3 regions of the Streptomyces sp. NPDC102278 genome follow, and region 1 is predicted to be linked to each of the others. Evidence: riboswitches for the same ligand, from Rfam matches in the RefSeq annotation. Region 1 holds a riboswitch; each other region holds the start of a gene.

What was found. Region 1 has a riboswitch for cyclic di-AMP ahead of ACIRO3_RS21250 (transglycosylase family protein). Riboswitches for the same ligand answer to the same signal wherever they lie in the genome.
Region 2: it holds a riboswitch for cyclic di-AMP, as region 1 does, so the genes downstream of both, ACIRO3_RS13675 (LysM peptidoglycan-binding domain-containing M23 family metallopeptidase) here and ACIRO3_RS21250 (transglycosylase family protein) in region 1, are expected to answer to the same signal.
Region 3: it holds a riboswitch for cyclic di-AMP, as region 1 does, so the genes downstream of both, ACIRO3_RS29360 (M23 family metallopeptidase) here and ACIRO3_RS21250 (transglycosylase family protein) in region 1, are expected to answer to the same signal.

What each region holds. Positions count from the first base shown of each region.
Region 1 covers NZ_JBIWLV010000008.1:261,608-266,171, forward strand. Annotated here, with positions in the region: gene ACIRO3_RS21240 (cytochrome P450) at 1-414, shown strand, start outside; gene ACIRO3_RS21245 (transglycosylase family protein) at 529-1,539, shown strand; cyclic di-AMP (ydaO/yuaA leader) riboswitch at 1,817-1,987, shown strand; gene ACIRO3_RS21250 (transglycosylase family protein) at 1,991-2,710, shown strand; gene eno (phosphopyruvate hydratase) at 2,985-4,280, shown strand; gene ACIRO3_RS21260 (septum formation initiator family protein) at 4,385-4,564, shown strand, end outside.
Region 2 covers NZ_JBIWLV010000004.1:312,339-316,902, reverse strand. Annotated here, with positions in the region: gene ACIRO3_RS13685 (MBL fold metallo-hydrolase) at 1-41, opposite strand, end outside; gene ACIRO3_RS13680 (SGNH/GDSL hydrolase family protein) at 183-968, opposite strand; gene ACIRO3_RS13675 (LysM peptidoglycan-binding domain-containing M23 family metallopeptidase) at 1,130-2,158, opposite strand; cyclic di-AMP (ydaO/yuaA leader) riboswitch at 2,163-2,349, opposite strand; gene ACIRO3_RS13670 (tyrosine-protein phosphatase) at 2,661-3,476, shown strand; gene ACIRO3_RS13665 (aspartate aminotransferase family protein) at 3,524-4,564, opposite strand, start outside.
Region 3 covers NZ_JBIWLV010000015.1:133,810-138,373, reverse strand. Annotated here, with positions in the region: gene ACIRO3_RS29370 (HPr family phosphocarrier protein) at 150-431, shown strand; gene ACIRO3_RS29365 (GntR family transcriptional regulator) at 771-1,436, opposite strand; gene ACIRO3_RS29360 (M23 family metallopeptidase) at 1,592-2,392, opposite strand; cyclic di-AMP (ydaO/yuaA leader) riboswitch at 2,405-2,564, opposite strand; gene ACIRO3_RS29355 (pitrilysin family protein) at 2,748-4,115, opposite strand; gene ACIRO3_RS29350 (pitrilysin family protein) at 4,136-4,564, opposite strand, start outside.

The DNA.
Region 1 (4,564 bases):
GGGCTGCTGGAGACCGGCGTCGAGGAGCTGTTGCGCTACGACGGACCGGTGGAACTGGCGACCTGGCGGTTCGCCACCGAACCGCTTGTGCTCGGCGGCCGGGACATCGCGGCCGGCGACCCGGTGCTGGTGGTCCTCGCGGCCGCGGACCGCGACCCCGCAAGGTTCGCAGAACCGGACACTCTGGACCTGTCCCGGAGTGACAATCAGCACCTCGGATACGGACACGGGATCCACTACTGCCTCGGTGCGCCGCTCGCGCGACTGGAGGGACAGACGGCGCTCGCGAGTTTGCTGATGCGTCTGCCGGATCTGGAACTCGCTGTTCCACCTGCGGACCTGCGCTGGCGGGGCGGACTCATCATGCGTGGCCTGCGCACCCTTCCGGTCCGCTTCACACCCCGAAACGATTGAGGCGCGATCGGGGCCGCCCTGACCGCGAGTCAGTTTCCGATCAAACTTGTTACTTGTATGCCAAGGCCGCTAGGTTCTGCCGTTACCCCGCCGTTATGCGAAAGGTACAGCCTCATGCGTTCCGGGAACGGCCGCCACAGACGCCCCAAGCAGATACCCGCACTCGTCGTCACCGCCGGAGTCGCCGGTTCCGCGCTGGCCCTGCCGCTGCTCGCGGCAACCAACGCGAGCGCCGCCGACGCCGGCACGTGGGACACGGTCGCCGAGTGCGAGAGCGGCGGATCCTGGAGCGCCAACTACGGCAGCGGCGCGTACGGGGGGCTCCAGTTCACCCAGGAGCAGTGGAACGAGGCCGGCGGGCTCGACTACGCGACGCGCCCCGACCTCGCCAGCCGCTCCCAGCAGATCGCCGTGGCCGAACAGGTGCTGGCCTCGCAGGGCCCCCAGGCGTGGCCGCTGTGCGCGTCCTCGGCCGGCCTGACGCGCCAGGGACCGTCGGCCGCGGTGGACCCGGGCCGGATCGAGGCCCCCGCGCCGGTCGCGCCCAGCCCCTCCCGCCCCGACTCCTCGGTGCCGAAGACCGGTTCCACGCCGGCCACCGACTTCGGGGTGCCGACGCCCACCGCGCCCACCCCGACGCTGCCCGGTCCGTCCGGCACGCCGTCGTTCACGCTGCCCGACGTGCCGCTGGGTCCCAACACCGGACTGCCCGTCATGCCGGACCCGGACCCGACCCTTCCCACCGGCCCGGCCAACCAGCCGCCCGTCGCCCCGACCACCCCGGGCGGCACGACCACCCCGACGGTCCCCTCGGACCCCGCCAAGGACCCGAACCCGGCCGACCCCTCCGCCACGCCCTCGGCACCGACGGGCACCCCGACCGACTCCGCGGCGGACGGCGGCGGCAAGCACCGCGGCCCGGCGGCGGACGAGACCCTCGGGGCCGTCCCCAACACCGCGCCGGAGCCCGTGTACACGGTGCAGGCGGGCGACAGCCTGACCGCCATCGCGGATGCCAAGGGGCTCAAGGGCGGCTGGACCACGCTCTACGAGGCCAACGAGCAGGTCATCGGAGGGGACGCGGACCTCATCAAGCCCGGACAGAACCTGGATCTAACCAAGTAATAGGGGCAGTTCGGGCACCCATTAAGATCCGAATGTCCGGTTTCGGCAAGTGAGACATGCGTCTCTTCCGCCCAACTGGCGTGTCTCGTATCGAAGCTGTCGCAAACCCCGCCCTCACCTGCGCAAACGCCCCGAAGCGGAACGCAAGTAGGGCCCTTTCCCCCCGATGTTGCTCGTTGAACATCGGGGGGAGACCTGTCTACCTTCTGAATCGCTCGTCACCGCGAGCCTCTTCGACCGCATCGCCGAATCCTGCCGGCGGACGGAGAGAACAGTCGTCGCGCAAGCGCCGAAGGCAGGAGCGGGGGAACCAAGGTAGGCGCCGGGACGGGCCGTCGGAAGACGGCCGCGAACCGGCTGGGGGTTAAGACGCACGCCAGTCGTGCGGCCGGGCAACTCACTCGCCCGAACCCGACAGCTCACCTCGTAGGCGTCGGTGAGGAGAAATTCCATGCTGCTTTCCGGCAAGGGCAAGCACCGTCGCGCCTCCAAGGCCGCCCGCATCGTCACGCTCGCCGGTGTCGCCGGTGTCGCCGTCGCGGCGCCCCTGATGGCCGCGGGCTCCGCGTCCGCCGCCACCGCTTCCGAGTGGGACAAGGTCGCCTCCTGCGAGTCCGGTGGCAACTGGTCCATCAACACGGGCAACGGCTACTACGGTGGCCTGCAGTTCTCGTCCGGCACCTGGGCCGCCTACGGCGGCAAGGCGTACGCCTCGCAGGCCAACCAGGCCTCCAAGTCGCAGCAGATAGCCATCGCCGAGAAGGTCCTCAAGGGCCAGGGCAAGGGCGCCTGGCCGTCCTGTGGCGTGGGCCTGTCCAACTCCTCGTACAGCGGCGGCGGCTCGGCCGAGACCCCCAAGCCGAAGAAGCAGCAGGCCGCTCCCAAGAAGCAGCAGGCCGCGCCGAAGACGGAGACCAAGCGCTCCGAGGGCTCCACCACCACGCGCTCCGAGCGTTCCACGGCCACCCCGGCCCCGCAGAAGGCCCCGAAGACCACCGCCGCCCCGAAGATCGGCAACGGCTCGTACGAGGTCAAGGCGGGCGACACCCTGGGCACCATCGCCGACGCGAACGGCGTCAAGGGCGGTTGGCAGAAGCTGCACGAGCTGAACAAGGACATCGTCCCGGACGCCGACCTGATCTACCCCGGGCAGAAGCTGAACCTCAGCTGAACCCCCCGATGACACCGCGTCAGTCCTGACGCATCCCTGCCCGGCGCGTACCCCTCCACGCGCCGGGCGGTGGCGTGTCCGGGCCCGGTCGGGCCCCGAACCCGCCAAGGATCAAGGGTCGTATGTCCTGGAAGAAAGGTATTCGGGCCCTTTTTCGTCCCAGGACCCGGGCGGTCGGCCGGCCGAGTGGCCGGAGCCGGTTAGGCTCTAGTCGGCAAGGCCATCCCACGGCCTGACCCGCCACCGCACACCCAGCGTCACATCCCAGAAGGAGATGCTCGTGCCGTCCATCGACGTCGTCGTAGCCCGGGAAATCCTGGACTCCCGAGGCAACCCCACGGTCGAGGTCGAGGTTGGCCTCGACGATGGCAGCACCGGTCGTGCTGCAGTCCCGTCCGGCGCCTCCACCGGTGCATTCGAGGCCATCGAGCTCCGTGACGGTGACCCCAACCGTTACTTCGGCAAGGGTGTCGAGAAGGCCGTCCTCGCCGTCATCGAGCAGATCGGCCCGGAGCTCGTCGGCTACGACGCCACCGAGCAGCGCCTGATCGACCAGGCCATGTTCGACCTGGACGCCACCGACAACAAGGGCTCCCTCGGCGCCAACGCCATCCTCGGCGTGTCCCTCGCCGTCGCGCACGCCGCGTCCGAGGCCTCGGACCTCCCGCTCTTCCGCTACCTCGGCGGCCCGAACGCGCACCTGCTGCCCGTTCCGATGATGAACATCCTCAACGGTGGGTCGCACGCCGACTCCAACGTGGACATCCAGGAGTTCATGATCGCCCCGATCGGCGCGGAGTCCTTCTCCGAGGCGCTGCGCTGGGGTGCCGAGGTCTACCACACCCTCAAGAAGGTCCTGCACACCAAGGGCCTCTCCACCGGCCTGGGCGACGAGGGCGGCTTCGCCCCGAACCTGGAGTCGAACCGCGCCGCGCTGGACCTCATCGTCGAGGCCATCAAGCAGGCCGGCTACGTCCCCGGCAAGGACATCGCGCTCGCGCTCGACGTCGCCGCGTCCGAGTTCTACAAGGACGGCAAGTACGAGTTCGAGGGCCAGTCCCGCTCGGCCGCCGAGATGACCGAGTACTACGAGGAGCTCGTCTCCGCGTACCCGATGGTCTCCATCGAGGACCCGCTGTACGAGGACGACTGGGCCGGCTGGAAGACCCTCACCGACAAGCTGGGCTCCAAGGTCCAGATCGTCGGCGACGACCTCTTCGTCACCAACCCCGAGCGCCTGGCCCGCGGCATCGAGGAGGGCTCCGCGAACGCCCTTCTCGTCAAGGTCAACCAGATCGGTTCGCTGACCGAGACCCTCGACGCCGTCGAGATGGCCCAGCGCAACGGCTTCAAGTGCATGATGTCGCACCGCTCCGGCGAGACCGAGGACGTCACCATCGCCGACCTCGCCGTCGCCGTGAACTGCGGCCAGATCAAGACCGGTGCCCCGGCCCGCTCGGACCGCGTCGCCAAGTACAACCAGCTGCTGCGCATCGAGGAGATCCTCGACGACGCCGCGGTGTACGCGGGTCGCTCCGCCTTCCCGCGGTTTCGCCCCGCGAACCAGTAGGAACGGCGAGGGCTAATCACGCCCCGGCCTCCGTACGTCCCCGCACTCGGTCCCGTACCGTGTGCGGGGACGTATTGCGTAGCGCACTCAGGGGAGGCGGGACCATGGCCGGGAACCGGGATCGGTTCTCCACCTTCTCGACCGCGACCAGACTCAAGGCACTCGGCGAACGGACCGCGGCGCACGTCTACCGCTCCCAGTCGCGCCGCCAGGTCCGCCGCAGCCGGCTCACCGGCCGGGCCGCGCTCCTGGTGCTCGTGCTCTGTACCCTGGTCGTCGCCCTC
Region 2 (4,564 bases), on a different contig from region 1:
AGGGCGCGCAGCCGGGGACGCAGGGGACGGGAGCCGGTCAAGGCGCCTCCTGGGTGGATCGGGGCAGGACGGTCGTACGACTACGACCATCCCAACGCACACCGGCCCCGAAGGATTCCGCTCCCGCCCACCGACTCCTCGGGCCGTCGTCCCGTACGACCCGGTCGGCGGATCCCCCGGCCCTACAGGGGCAGCAGGTCGGGGCGCTTCGCCGCGACGTGGTCCCCGGAGGACTCCCCGCGCAGCCGTCGGCCGATCCACGGCACCAGGTGTTCGCGCGCCCACTGGATGTTGTCCCGCGTCACGTCCACCGAGCCGCGCGGGCGCTCCGGCGGCCACGGCTGGTCGGGGTCGGTCGGCACGTCCAGGCCGAGCACCTGCGCGGCGCGCAGCGCGACGCGGGTGTGGCCCTCGGGCGAGAGGTGCAGCCGGTCGCCGTCCCAGGCCCGGCGGTCCTGTACGGACTTCAGGGACCAGAGGTCGAGGACCGGGCAGTCGTACTTGTCGGCCACGGCCCGCACGTGCGCGTTGTACGTGGCGATCTTGCCCCGCATGTAGCGCAGGACCGGAACGCTCCGGGTGTCGAACCCGGTCGTGATCATGACCTGTCCGACGGAGCCGACGAGGTCGGCCACGGCCGCCTCGAAGCGTTCCGCCGTGGCGTCCGGGTCGCTGCCCGGCCGGATGATGTCGTTGCCGCCCGCACAGAAGGTGACCAGGTCCGGCGCGAGGGCCTTGGCCCTGGGTACCTGGTCGGCCACGATCTGGTCGAGGAGCTTTCCGCGCACGGCCAGGTTGGCGTACCGGAAATCGTGTTCTTCGCGCCGATCGGCCAGGAGGACGGCCAGCCGGTCCGCCCAGCCGAGGAACGAATCCCCGGGTCCCGGATCCCCCACGCCCTCGGTGAAGCTGTCCCCGATCGCCGCGTACGAGCCGATGGTCTTGAGTGTCGTCTTCGTCGCTGCCACAGTTCGACATCCTTCACCCCCGCGGCCGACCTACGCCAACGTAATGAGGGGTTGACGGACCGTGATCTATCCCACCCTGCATACGAGGAATAAGAATCGCGTGAGGCCGGGGCCCCGTCGGTCCCGGCCTCACGCGTGTCGGTGCTCCTGCGGGTCGTGCGTCAGATGCTGACGCCCTTCGAGCGCAGGTAGGCCAGCGGGTCGACGTCGGAGCCGTAGGACGGGCCGGTGCGGATCTCGAAGTGGAGGTGCGGGCCGGAGGAGTTGCCGGTGGAACCGGAGAGCCCGATCCGCTGTCCGGGCGTGACGCTCTGGCCGGTCGAGACGGACAGCGAGGACATGTGGCCGTACTGCGAGTACTTGCCGTCCGCGTGCCGGATCACGACCTCGTTGCCGTACGCGCCGCCCCATCCGGCGGAGACGACGGTGCCGGCGCCGACGGCCTTGACGGTGGTGCCGGAGCTCGCGATGAAGTCGACGCCGGTGTGGTAACCGGAGGACCACATGGCGCCGGAGGCGCGGTACTGGGTGGAGACCCCGCCGCCGACCGGGGCCACGAAGCCGGTGCCCGTGCCGGCGTCCGCGGAGGTGTCGCCGCCCTGGCCGCCGGAGGTAGCGGGCCGCTCGGCGGGGGTCTGGTCACCGGAGCCGGCGTCGGAGTCGGCCTGAGTCGCGCCGGAGGACCGGTCGGTCGACCGCGGAGCGGGGGCCGCGTCCTTCTTCTCGGAGCGCGGCTGCGACGCCGACGGGCGGGCCGGGGCGGGGGCGGACTCGGCGGCGGGGGCCGCCGCGCCGAGGGTCAGCTTCAGACCGGGGTGGATCAGCGAGGGGTCGGAGCCGACGGCCTGCTGGTTGTCGGCGTACAGCCGCTCCCAGCCGCCGGAGAGGTGACGGTCGGCGGCGATCTTCGAGAGGTAGTCGCCCGACACGACGGTGTAGACGGTCGGCGCGGCCTTCGCGGCGACGGGTGCGGCCTGGAAGGACGCCGGGGCCTGCGGGGCCGACTCCGGCGCGGCGGCCGGGGCCGACACGGGCGCGGTGGCCGGGGCCGCGGCGGGAGCGCCGGCCGCGTGGGCGCCGGCGGCCCCGATCAGCGGCAGGGCGAGAGCCGCGCCGCCGGTTCCCGCGACGGCGAACCCGCGGGACAGCGAACGGGACTTGGGACGGCGGTGCTTACCCTTTGCAGGCATGGCGAATTCCTCTCCGACGCCTGCGAGGTGAGCTGTCGGGTTCGGACTGGAGATGTCCGGCCGCGCGGCGGCGTCGGTGACGACGGCCGAAGTGCGGCTTCACCCCTAGCCGTCCCGGAGACGAGGCCCGGAACGGCGGCTTACCTGGTTCCCCCGCTCCTGCCGCGCGCGTGAATAGTCGGGTGGGGTTCCCGGGCGGCGGCAGGATTAGGCGGTCCACCCGGATCGATCGCGAAGGTAATCGAGTCCTGCCGCGCACAACAAGCCACGAATTCCCTGACGGAATCCCAGACATGGGGGGCCGGCGAAATTCCCGTCACCCTCTGTCCATTCCGGACCAGCAACAACCCTCGCCACATGGCAATTCGAGTTTCGCGATCAGGCACGCACGGTCACCGTATGATCTGGCTCACGGAGCCTGGCGCGATCTCGCCTCCGCTTATGGCAAGTTGTTGCCAAGTAGTGTATTTCGGACACCTCACGACGACGCGGAGGAACCCCCGTGACGCAGCAGATACCCCGCACCTCGCCCGCGACGCCCGAACTGTCCGGAGTGCGCAACTTCCGTGACGTGGGCGGGCTGACGACCACCGATGGACGCAGGGTCAGGTCGGGACGACTCTTCCGAAGCGGACATCTCGCACATGCCACCGAAACCGATGCACAGTTCCTCGTATCGCTCGGGCTGCACACCGTTTTCGACTTCCGCAACGACGCCGATCACGCGCTGGAGGGGCAGGACGTGGAGCTGCCCGGCGTCCTGAACGTGAACATCCCGCTCTCGGACCCCGCCGACGGCCGGGAGTTCTGGACGATGGTCCGCGACGGCGACCTCGCCCGGCTGCGTGCCGTACTGGGTGACGGGAAGGCCGCGGCCCGGATGGAGAACTCCTACCGCGGCATCATCCGCAACCGGACCGTCGAACACGGGCGGGTCGTCCGCGCCCTCGCCGAGGAGAGCCTCCCGGCCCTGATGCACTGCGCGGCGGGCAAGGACCGGGCCGGCCTGTCGATCGCCGTCACCCTGCTCGCGCTGGGGGTGGAGCGCGAGGTGATCGTGGCGGACTACCTGGAGTCGAACGCCCCGCACAACCGCTATCGGGTCCGCCGCGGCAGCGACGCCCCGGAGGCCCGCTCGCCCGAGGTCATGGCCCTGCTCGCCCCGCTCTTCGACGCCCGCGCCGAGTACCTGGTCGCCGCGTTCGAGGTCATCGACGAGACCTGGGGCGGGGTGGACGGCTATCTGACGGAGGGTCTCGGGCTGACGCCCGAGACCCTCGACCGGCTGCGGGAACGGCTCCTGGAAGCGCGGGCCTGAGTCCGTCCGCGCCGGACACCGCCGGACACGCCGGGTGGAAGGGGCCGTCAGCGGTTGCCGACGGCCTGCTTCACCAGCGTCCTGCCGAACTCCCACATCAGGCCGCCCCCGCCGTGCGCCTCGTCCATGACCGCGCGGAAGGCGACGACGAACCGGTCGACGTCCCGCTCGTCCACGACCAGCGGCGGAATGAGCTTGATGACCTCCAGGTGGTCTCCGGAGACCTGGGTGAGGATCCGGTGCTTCTGGAGCAACGGCACCACGACCATCTGCGCGAAGAGCCCCTTGCGGGCCGCCTGGAGCATGGTCCAGCGGCTGCGCAGCCCCAGCGAGGACGGTCGGCCGAACTCGATGCCGATCATCAGGCCGCGGCCGCGCACCTCGTGCAGCAGCTCGTACTCGTCCACCAGCGCGGCGAGCCGCCCGCGCAGCAGGTCGCCCATCGACCGGGCACGGGCAACCAGCGCCTCGTCGTCCATGACGGAGAGCACCGCCAGCCCGGCCGCCATCGCCTGTGCGTTGGATCCGAAGCTGGCGGAGTGCACCAGGACCCGGTCCATGGACGAGTAGACCTTTTTGAAGATCCAGTCCTTGCCCAGGGTGGCTCCGACGGGCACGTAGCCCCCGGAGAGGGCCTTGGCCACGCACACCAGATCCGGTTCCACGCCGGTTTCGTGCTGGTAGGCGTAGAAGTCACCGGTACGTCCGAGGCCGGTCTGCACCTCGTCCGCGATCAGCAGTGCCTTGTGCCGGTGCAGGAGTTCCTGCGCGGCGAGCAGGAACCCGGGCGGGGCGGCCTGCACGCCCTTGCCCTGGATCGGCTCGACGACGAGGGCGGCCACGTCGCCCCGGCGCAGTTCGCGCTCCAGGGCGGCGAGGTCTCCCAGCGCGATCTTCGTGTCGGGCAGCAGCGGGGCGAAGCCGTCCCGGAAGCCGTCCTCCCCGTTGACCGAGAGCGAGCCGGTGGTGAGCCCGTGGAAGGCGTGGTCGCAGTAGAGGACCCTGGGGCGCCCGGTGGCGTACCGGGCGAACTTCAGGGCGGTCTCCACCGCCTCGGTGCCGCTGTTGCCGAAGAAGACCCGGTCCAG
Region 3 (4,564 bases), on a different contig from region 1:
CGTGCGCGGCGTGTGCGGCACGGAGGGGCAAATCAGTGCAAGCTGGGGAGGGTCGAACGGCGGTGGATCCGGGTCGAAGGTCGGTCCGAGCATTCCGGGTGTCGTGAGAGACTGGTCTAGACAACCGCTAGCACCTGAAGGGCATCACCATGGCAGAGCGCCGCGTCAACGTCGGCTGGGCCGAGGGCCTGCACGCTCGTCCCGCCTCGATCTTCGTCCGCGCGACGACCGCTTCCGGCGTCCCGGTGACCATCGCGAAGGCCGGCGGCGACCCCGTCAACGCCGCTTCCATGCTGGCGGTTCTGGGCCTCGGTGCCCAGGGCGGCGAGGAGATCGTCCTCGCGTCCGAGGCCGAGGGCGCCGACGCCGCGCTGGACCGCCTCGCCAAGCTCGTCGCCGAGGGCCTCGACGAGCTCCCCGAGACGGTCTGACCCTTCGGGTCGTTCACACGTGGCGAAGCCGCGGCCCCCGACGCACCCGGGAGCCGCGGCTTCGTCGTTTCCGGCCCCGGGCCGGCGCGCCCGGCACGGCACGGCACGACCGGCGCGACACAGCACGACCGACACGACACGGCACGGCCAATGGCTCGCGGCGAATGCGGCACGCGGAATTCCGGGACGACGAATGGGGCGTCGCGCATTCCGTGGCGGAATCGACCCACGAAGACGACCCACCGAAATCGAGCGATGGAAATCGAGCGGCGGAAATCGAGCGACTGATTTCGGGGCACCCGGGCCCTCCGCATATCCGTCCTTTGTATACGGCTCCTGTTAATGCGGACCGCTCGCCATGTTTACGGCAGGTTGCGAAGTCCTCACGCGCCGCCGGTGCGCCCCGGCCGCGCGCTCGGTGTGCAGGGCCGTCAGGGACCGGGCCCGCTCGGCGTCGCCGCGCGCCACGGCGTCCACGATCGCGCCGTGCTCGGCCCAGGAGTCCACCGGGCGCGCCGGGGCCTCCACCGAGAACATCCAGGTGATCTTGTGGCGCGTCTGCGTCAGCAGGGCGATCAGGCCGGGACTCGCGGAGGCCTGGGACAACGTCTCGTGGAACCAGCCCCCCAGGGCCCGCAGATCCTCCCCCTGGCCCCTCCTGGCCCGCTCCTGGCCCAGCCTGACCAGGCCGCGCAGCACCTTCAGGTGCGCCTCGGTGCGACGGCGGGCGGCCCGCGCGGCGGCGAGGGGCTCCAGCAGGACGCGCAGTTCCAGGAGGTCCGCGGCCTCCTGCTCGGTCGGCTCGGCCACGCAGGCCCCGGCGTGCCGGCGGGTCGTTACGAAGCCCTCGGACTCCAGGGTGCGCAGGGCCTCGCGGACCGGGACGCGCGAAACGCCGTAACGACGGGCCAGCACCTCTTCGGTGAGGCGACCGCCGGGTCCGAAGACCCCGGAGATGATGTCGTCGCGGATTGCTGTGCATACCGCGTGCGCAGGAATTCGCAAGACCGGACCTCCGCTTGATTTCGTGACCGTGCCGCGACTCTATTGCAACACACGATAATTTCCGAGGACGGCCCTTGATGTGAAACATTTTCCCGCCAACGCGAAAGGCCCCGGCTCGATGAGCCGGGGCCTTCGACGAAGAGGTGCGGAGCGGGTCAGACGGTGACGCCGTGCGAGCGCAGGTACGCGAGCGGGTCGATGTCCGAACCGTACTGCGAGCCGGTGCGGGCCTCGAAGTGCAGGTGCGGGCCGCTGGAGTTGCCCGTGGAGCCCGACAGGCCGATCTGCTGGCCCGGGGTGACCTGCTGGCCGACGGAGACGTCCAGCGAGGACATGTGACCGTACTGGGTGTACGTGCCGTCGTTGTGCTTGATGACGACGTTGTTGCCGTACGCGCCGCCGTTGCCGGCCTCGACGACCGTGCCGGCGCCGACGGCGTGGACCGAGGTGCCGGACGCCGCGTGGAAGTCGATGCCCGTGTGGCTGCCGGAGGACCACATGCCGCCGCCCGCGTGGTACTGCGTGCTGACGTAGGAGCCGTCGACGGGAGCGACGAAGGTGTTGAGGCGCTTGCGCTCGGCCTCGCGGGCCGCACGCTCGGCGGCCTCGCGCTCGGCCTTCTCCTTGGCCTCGGCGAGGCGCTTGGACTCGGCGGCGCGCTGCTTGGCGTCGGCCTCGGCCTGGGCCTTCGCGGCGGTGATGTCGGCGGCGCGCTGCTGCGACTCGGCCTGGGTCTCGATCTCGCCCTGCAGGTCCTCGGCGACGACGACGGCGTTGAGGCCGGTGTCCTCCACCGTGGAGGCGGCGGGCTGGTCCGCGGCGAACGCGGGGCCGGCCAGCGTGCCCACGACGCCGGTGGTGGCGAGGGCGGCTATACCGGCGTAGCCGGCGGTCTTGCGGCTCAAACGGCTCGAACCACGGTGCTTACCGGCGACACGACTGCTGCCAAACGCCATGAAGAGGTTGATCCTTTCCTTCCTTCTCGCCTACCGGGTTAGCTGACGGGTTCGGAGCAGGAAGGTCTCCTACGGGCCCCCTCTTGCGAGGCGGTCCGATTCACCCCAGGGACACATGTGGGTCCCCGGCTCCCCAGGCTCGCGCCTGACGGGGACTCGGCGATCGCTGTCCGGTGCCGCGGGTGCGGCGGGCACAACTGACGAACAGCACGGCCGACGCTAGGCGGATCTTCAGTCAATCGCCAAACAGGTGCGCGCTTTTGTTACCTACGCCACACCACATACAAGCAACCTCACCACTAAATGGACAAAAGGGGCCCCGGCGACAAGTCGCCAGGGCCCCTTCGATTTCAGGTCAGTTGCCGACCACGGTCACATCGCCGATCCCCAGCGCCCGCACGGGCTCCGCGATCTGCGACGCGTCACCCACCAGGATCGTCACCAACCGGTCCACGGGGAAGGCGTTGACCACGGCCGACGTGGCCTCCACCGTGCCCGTCGCGGCGAGTTGGGCGTACAGCCGGGCCTGGTAGTCGTCCGGCAGCTCCTGCTCCACCTGGTCGGCCAGGGTGCCCGCGACCGAGGCGGCCGTCTCGAACTTCAGCGGGGCCACACCCACCAAGTTCTGTACCGCGACGTCCCGTTCGGCGTCGGTCAGACCCCCCTCGGCGAGGGTGCGCAGCACCGTCCAGAGATCGCCCAGCGCGGGGCCGGTGTTCGGGGTGTCCACCGAGCCGCTGATGGCCAGCATGGACGCGCCCTTGCCGTCGGCGGTGGAACGCAGCACCTGCCCGAAGGCGCGCACGCCGTAGGTGTACCCCTTCTCCTCGCGCAGCACCTTGTCCAGGCGGGAGGTGAGGGTGCCACCGAGGCAGTACGTGCCGAGCACCTGGGCCGCCCAGACGCGGTCGTGACGGTCCGCGCCGATCCGGCCGATGAGGAGCTGCGTCTGGACCGCTCCGGGGCGGTCCACGATCACCACGCGGCCCGTGTCGTCGGCCGTCACCGGCGGCACCGGCAGCGGATCGGCGGAATTGCCGGTCCAGGCGCCCAGGGTGTCCGCCAGCACGGCGTCCAGGTCGATCCCGGTCAGGTCGCCGACGACCACCGCGGTGGCGGTCGCGGGGCGTACGTGGGCCTCGTAGAAGGCGCGTACGGCACCGGAGTCGATGCGGGCGACCGTCTCCTCCGTGCCCTGGCGGGGCCGGGAGATCCGCAGGTCGGCCGGGAAGAGCTCCTTGGAGAGCTGCTTGGCGGCGCGGCGCTGCGGGTTGGCCGACTCGTGCGGGATCTCGTCGAGGCGGTTGCGCACCAGCCGGTCGACCTCGCTGTCGGCGAAGGCCGGTGCGCGCAGTGCCTCGGCGAGCAGGCCGAGGGCCTTCGCCAGGCGGGAGGCGGGAACCTCCAGCGAGACCCGCAGGCCCGGGTGGTCGGCGTGCGCGTCCAGGGTCGCGCCGCAGCGCTCCAGCTCCGCCGCGAACTCCTCGGCGGAGTGCTTGTCGGTGCCTTCGGACAGGGCGCGGGCCATGATCGTGGCCACCCCGTCCAGGCCCTCGGGCTCCGCGTCGAGCGGCGCGGCGAGGTTGATCTCGACGGCGATCACCTGCTGCCCCGGACGGTGGCAGCGCAGCAGGGTCAGGCCGTTGGAGAGCGTGCCGCGCTCGGGGGCCGGGAAGGCCCACGGCCTGGCCTCGCCGGCCTCCGGCCGGGGGTGGAAGCTCATCGTGACGGCTGCGGTGTCGCTCACTGCTCCGCCCCTTCGTTCTCGTCGGACTCGTCGTTCTCGTCGGACTCGTCGGTCGCCAGGGGCTCGTACACGAGCACCGCGCGGTTGTCCGGACGCAGTCGGGCGGCGGCCACGGCCTGCACCTCCTCGGCGGTGACGTCCAGGACGCGGCCGACGGCGGTCAGGGCGAGCTGCGGGTCGCCGAACAGCACCGCGAAGCGGCACAGTTCGTCGGCGCGGCCCGCGACCGTGCTCAGCCGGTCCAGCCACTCCCGCTCCAGCTGGGCCTGGGCGCGTTCCATCTCCTCGGCGGTGGGGCCCTCGGCGGCGAACCGCGCGAGTTCCTCGTCCACGGCCGCCTCGATGGCGGGCACCTCGACCCCGCTGGAGGTCTTGACGTCCAGCCAGCCGAGCGACGGCGCACCCGCCAGGCGCAGCATGCCGAA